Regions from separate parts of the Pseudoalteromonas sp. APAL1 genome, predicted to be linked through region 1. Evidence: predicted binding sites of a transcription regulator. Region 1 holds the regulator's gene; the other holds the start of a gene.
The links. Region 1 encodes LexA, which represses DNA repair genes until DNA is damaged. Its sites were predicted from a motif close to TACTGTATNNNNATACAGTA; they were not measured.

Region 1 (3,424 bases):
CATCTGAGGTCATTAGAAAACGAACTTTTTTATTGATAGGAAGTACTAAAGGCTTATCAACCTCAAGTAAGTAATGTTCTGTTTTGTCAGCTTGGTTATCTATTTGGTCTTTTGGAGTAGATAGAATTGAGTAATAAGCAATTTCCTCGCCCATGTACTCGTAATGCCATTTCCACTGTGAGCCCGTTACTTTAATTGTAATATCGGCTTTAGAAGCATCTTCCATCGCTATCAGTGTTTTTGTAGCTGGAATTGCCATGGCGATTAAGATCACAAATGGTATGGCAGTCCAAAGAATTTCAACCTTGGTACTTTCGTGGAATTGCGCAGGCTTGGCTCCTTTCGACTTTCGATGATGGATCAAAGCCCAAAACATCACCGCAAAAACGATGATGCCTATCACACAACAGATAATAAATATCGTCATGTGTAATTCATAAACACTATTACTTATATCAGTCACCCCTTTACGCATATTAAATTGGCTATTTGCCAATGCTAACTGCACAGGTGAGAGTAATATAAGCCACAAGGCATAACGCAGTTTACCCATGTGACGGCTCCTTTTAATGCTATTGCAAGACGCAAAGCGAAAAGGCGATACAACAAGGTGCCCATTCGTTTTTTTTATTGTTCAGAGCGACTACGTATCATTTTGACCCAGCGATGATACCAACCCTATGTTTAACACCTAGCACATTTGAGTGTATTTTTATTAATCAGGTGTTAATACACTGTATTAACCAATTAGTTAAAAAATGAGCAATAAGCAAGTTTTAGTAGTAATAAATGTTTATTTTGGTGCAAAAATAACAACTATAATCAGCGCGTTATTTTAAAATGAGAGGCAGAGTGAGAGTAAAAAAAGAGTGAAAAACTGCGCCATATAAGGCTTTATACAAAGAGTAAGGGTTTACAAATCAATGCTAAATAATAAAAAACAAGCAACGCACCAAATTACAGCAATTTGGTGCACTATTCTAGAAACAGTTACATCCAGTCGGCATTACGAATAACACCCACCGCTAACCCTTCAATATTGAAAGATTCATGCTCAAGATCAACTTCAATTGGCGAAAATTCTTCGTTTTCAGCATGTAAAAATACTTTACGCCCAGCTTTTTCAAGACGCTTAACAGTTACATCTTCATCAACACGAGCAACAACAACCTGACCATTTTCAGCAACTTGCGTTCTATGTACTGCGAGTAAATCACCATCCATGATGCCAATGTCTTTCATACTCATACCATTTACACGCAGTAAAAAGTCAGCCGCAGGTTTAAATAGTGAAGGATCAACCTGACAATGACTTTCAACATGTTCTTGCGCCAAAATGGGCTCACCCGCTGCAACTCGTCCAATTAAAGGTAAACCTAATTGCTCAGGTTCGTCTTCTTCAATTAATTGAATACCACGACTCGCCCCAGGCTTCATTTTGATCATGCCTTTTTTTGCCAGTGCTTTTAGATGCTCTTCGGCAGCATTGGCACTTTTAAAACCCAATGTTTGAGCTATTTCAGCACGCGTAGGTGGCATGCCTGTATCTTTAATAAAGACTTTAATTAGTTCTAAAATTTGCGATTGGCGTTTTGTTAATGGGCGCATACAACTGGTTTTCCATACAGTACATTTAACTGTGAGTATATACAGTTATCTGAAAATCGCAAATTTAAATTAACGCCATCATATTGCTACAAAACTAACATTGAACCAGGTATAAAGATGCCATAAGGTATTATTTTTAATTTGCAGGCAAGGAAATACAATGAGTATTTGGCATCAACCAATCACACTAGAGCTTTGTAAAAGTTTAGAGCAAGGGATCACCGGGCAAGGTACTTTAATGAAAACCATGGGCATTGAGGTGACTGAAATTGGTGATGATTATTTAGTGGCGACTATGCCTGCCATTCCTGAGCATCATAACCCTATGGGCATGGTACATGGCGGAGCGAACGTTGTGTTAGCCGAGACAGTGGCAAGCTATGCGGCTAACTTTGTGGTTGATTTCAATAAATTTTATGCTGTTGGCCAAGAAATTAATGCCAACCATATGAAAGCATCTCGTAAGGGTGTATTAACGGCTACAGCAAAGCCTCTTCATTTAGGTAAGCGCACTTCAGTGTGGGATATTAAAATTACCAATGCCGCAGGAGAGCTTTGCTGCGTATCAAGAATGACCGCAGCTGTTGTAGAGCGCTAAGCTCAGGCTATTTTTCGACTGGATAAATCGTAATTTCAACCCCTGCGCCAATCGCTGAAATACGCAACAAGGTATCAGCATGCAGGGCTTGATTAAAACATTTTGGTGAAACGCCTGATTCAAAGCCAATATCAAATGTACGTTTAGAGCACGACAACCACTGCTTAAGAGCATTTCGTGAACACGATTCAATTAATTCACACAACTGATTAATCGCTTTGTCTGGTGTACTGATATCAGCAGCAGCCTCAATACGCGCTAGTTGACGGTATTCATCTTGGTCGTAATGTAAAACCATGGCATTTTTCTTTAAATCAGCAACAAGTGCACTAATATCGTGCTTTGATTCAAGCTCCAGATCCACATTTAAAAATTGAATTTCCGACATACTCTCGTTTTTACCCTCTATTGATATCGACTGAAACTTTAACTCAGTTTTGTATATATACCAAATCTAGAATACAGTTAATGCGACATTATGCCGCATTGGCAATACAGTTAAACAACCTAAAATAGCTCCCATACAACAATAATAACGGAGTAATGATGAATAAACGCATGTTCAAATATGCTCGCAAAGGGCATAAATGGCTTGGCTATCTGCTAGCCATTCAGCTACTTCTATGGCTATCGGGAGGCTTAGTAATGAGTTCACTCCCCCTCGAAAAAGTCCATGGTAAACATTTAGCAAAACGCAGTTTAGATAATCCATTTATGATGGCTGATTACACAGCATCAGTTGATCGGATAACCGCCCAATTTCAACAAATAAAAGCGATTAACTATAGTCACTTTTTAAATGCACCAATCATTGAAGTTACTACTGAGCAAAGCACTGTCAGCTTTAATGGTCATACTGGAGCTCCCATGGCAAAACCCAGTGAGGCTGAAATTATCGCGAACGCCAAAGCACACTTACTGATTGATGCCAATGTTTTGCAAGTACAGCAATTAAAACAAGGACCCCGCGAAGCTGCCCATAAACAAAACATATGGCAAGTTCGTTTCGATGATTGGCTTGCGACAACCATATATTTAGACAGCCAAAACGGTAAAGTCATCACTGTGCGCAGCACCCTGTGGCGTATTTTCGACTTTTTCTGGATGCTGCATATTATGGATTACGACGAGCGAGAAAACTTTAATAACCCACTGCTTATCAGCTTCTCAGCCACCAGCGTGCTGTTTTGTATTACCGGAATTGTTTTGTTACTGCAA
Region 2 (3,424 bases), on a different contig from region 1:
TTGCGCCTATTAATGTAAATGGCGGTAAGTCGAGTTTTATTGAGCGCGCTGCAGGGCCTTCACCAATCATAATATCCAGCTGATAATCTTCCATCGCCGGATATAAAATCTCTTCAACTTGTGGACTTAGCCGATGTATTTCATCAATAAAAAGTACATCACCTTCTTCAAGGTTTGTTAAAAGTGCAGCAAGGTCCCCTGCCTTTTCGAGTACAGGGCCAGACGTCGTTTTAATATTTACGTTAAGCTCGTTAGCAACAATGTTAGCAAGAGTCGTTTTACCAAGACCCGGAGGACCGAATATTAATAAGTGATCGAGTGCTTCACCACGGTGCCGTGCGGCCTCAATAAAAATTTCCATTTGTTGCTTAACATGCGGCTGGCCTGTGTAATCGTTAAGAAGCTTTGGCCGTATAGCACGGTCAACACTGTCTTCGTTACTTTGCTCAGATGCATCAATTAAGCGATCTGCTTCAATCATGGTTTACTCACAACATTGATTTTAGAGCTTCTTTAATTAGAACCTCGGTCGTCATATCTGGTTTATTAACTGCTTTAACCGCTTTTTGTGCTTGCGGTAATTTGTAACCTAACGCTTCAAGCGCTGAAACAGCATCATCGGCAGCATTATTTGCCACAAGTGTATTATTACTTGCAGGCTCAATAACCGCATTATCGCTAAATGGCGTAAATAAGTCATTACCCCAATTTTTAAATCTGTCTTTCATTTCAAGCACTAAACGCTCAGCGGTTTTTTTACCAACCCCCGGCAGTTTAACCAAAGTGGTCGCATCTTCATTATTTACACACGTTACAAATTGCTGCGCCGACATTCCCGATAAAATGGCAAGGCCAAGTTTAGGGCCAACACCATTGGCTTTTAATAGCTCTCTAAATAAAGCGCGTTCGGTTTTATTGTTAAAACCAAATAATAGCTGGGCATCTTCACGAACTACAAAGTGGGTATAAATAATCGCTTGTTCACCCACTGCCGGTAAATCATAAAAACAGGTCATTGGCATTTGTACTTCGTAGCCTACACCACTTACTTCAATAAGAATTTCTGGTGGCTGTTTTTCAACTAGTAAGCCATTTAATCGACCAATCATATTACTTCCTTAATCTTCCTCTTACGGTTTTGCTAGCGCTTCCCGCAAGTTTTATTAAATTTTGTTCTGAGTGAGCATGACAAATAGCAATAGCCAAGGCATCAGCAGCATCGGCTTGCGGAGTGCCCGGTAATTTTAATATGTTTTTAACCATATGCTGTACTTGCGACTTATCGGCTCCACCATTACCCACAACTGCTTGCTTAATTTGTCGTGCCGAATACTCATAAACTGGCAGCTCAGCCATTGAAGCACCAACAATTGCTGCACCTCGGGCTTGGCCTAGTTTAAGTGCCGAGTCTGGATTATGTGCCATGAACACTTTTTCGATAGCAAAGCTATCTGGAGAGAATTGTTCTACCAACTGGCTAATACCTTGGTAAATCATTTTTAAGCGCACCGGAAAATCGTGGTCGGCTAATTTAATGCAACCACTTCCTAAATAGGTAAACTTTGCACCTTGATGGGCAATCACACCATACCCTGTTAATCGTGAACCAGGATCAATTCCTAAAATAATCGCCAACTAACTGACCCGTCTATTATCATTATTATCTGCAGTTAATAATGCCAGAGCACTGTATAAATTACCAGTAACCAATTGCAATTCATAAAAATGCCCGCAATTGCGAGCATTTTTCACACAGCTTTCTCTTATGCCAACGAGCGCAATAAGCCTTGAGTATTTTTGCGCATTGTTCTGGCTATCATTAAATAACCCAAACATGCCACAAATAAGCCCCCTACCGCAGGGCCAATTAACCAAATATGCGGATGCAGTTTGCCTGCTAATTCAAACATCTGCCTTTGTACTATTAATAATGCAACATCACTAACAATGGCAGCGACTAAGCCTGCTGTGACCCCTAATAGTAAAAACTCATATAAGGTGGCATTTTTAATTAAGCGCCCTTTAGCACCTAAGGTTCGCAAAATAACAATCTCTTGCATACGCTCGCCTAAACTTGCTTGTACCTGTGAAATAAGCACTAGAGCACCACAGGCAACAACAATTGCCAACACAAACCCTATCGCTAACGATACTTGCTCTATGGTTGAGCGGATTTGCTTTATAAAGCTTTCAACATCAATCACATTAACCGTTGGGTACTGGCGCATTAGCTCATTAAACTCGCGCTTTTTATCTGCTTTTACATTTACCGATGAAATATAAGTAGCAGGGAAACTCGCCAATACATCAGGACTTAGAATAATAAAGAAGTTCGGCTTTAATGTTGTCCAATTAACCTTGCGCACACTGGTGATTTTGGCATCAAACGATTGTGCACCAATCAAAAAGGTTAATGTGTCACCTAATTTAACATCAAGGCGTTCAAGCATAGACTCTTCAACTGAAGCTTCAGCGACAGAATCTTTTGTGAACCATGTGCCGTCAATAAGCTCATTTTGACTTGGTAAATCTTCACGCCAAGTTAGGTTTAGCTCACGACCAATACCGGAACGGGCTTCTTCATCTTTCTTTTCATTGTCTTCTTGTGAGACTTCACGAGCTACCAACTCGCCATTAACGGCGTTTACGCGGCCACGGACAACCGGGTAAAAGTCAGAGGTTGGCATATCACGCTCTGCTAAAAAGCTCGTAATTGGCTCTAGTTCTTGCTCTGTTATATTCACTAAAAATGAATTGGGCGCATCAACCGGCAATTGCGATTGCCAGTCAGAGATCATGTCATTTTTAAGTACAATTAAAAACAGCAACAGTTTGATAGCCAAAGCAAAACTAATCAATTGCACAGCATTCACATTGGCGCGTTTTTGGATAGACGCAATCGCCAAAGACCAGCTATTACCAGGGCTTAAACCGAGCTTTCGACCGCCACCAAATATAACCTTTGATAAACCAAACAACACAGCAATTAAAAACGCTGTAGAGAGAAACAAAATAGCGCTTATTTTAATATTATTACTAAATAACCACATCAGTAAAAACACGGTAAGTGCAGACATAGCAAGGTGTATTTTACTGACCAATAAACGATCGCCTAAGTTACGACGCAGTACGCGCAGCGGCGGAATATCAAATAAATCGAGTAATGGTTTAATCGAGAACATAATTGCACAAATTAAACCTGTGCTAATTGCAATAATCCACGGTTTAGCCGATGCACTAGGAAGTACTGAGCCCATGCTTTGTGCTAGATAATCTGTTGCAATGGCTTGCAATCCATAACCAATCAGCAAACCAACGAGCACTGACATTGAACAAACAAGGCTCAAATGAAGTAGATATATTTTACGGATCATAGCGCGGCTACCGCCGAGTGTTTTCATCATGGCAACAGGGTCGTATTGGC

Region 2: a site for LexA is predicted at 1,686-1,705, ahead of ruvC (crossover junction endodeoxyribonuclease RuvC). Genes of this name have one in related genera too.

Annotation. Positions count from the first base shown of each region.
Region 1 is NZ_JAKGAW010000009.1:32,158-35,581, reverse strand. It holds gene coxB (cytochrome c oxidase subunit II) at 1-553, opposite strand, end outside; gene lexA (transcriptional repressor LexA) at 991-1,608, opposite strand; gene L1264_RS06260 (PaaI family thioesterase) at 1,769-2,206, shown strand; gene L1264_RS06255 (hypothetical protein) at 2,214-2,594, opposite strand; gene L1264_RS06250 (hypothetical protein) at 2,753-3,424, shown strand, end outside.
Region 2 is NZ_JAKGAW010000010.1:7,151-10,574, forward strand. It holds gene ruvB (Holliday junction branch migration DNA helicase RuvB) at 1-481, opposite strand, end outside; gene ruvA (Holliday junction branch migration protein RuvA) at 489-1,109, opposite strand; gene ruvC (crossover junction endodeoxyribonuclease RuvC) at 1,111-1,635, opposite strand; gene L1264_RS06795 (ABC transporter permease) at 1,764-3,424, opposite strand, start outside.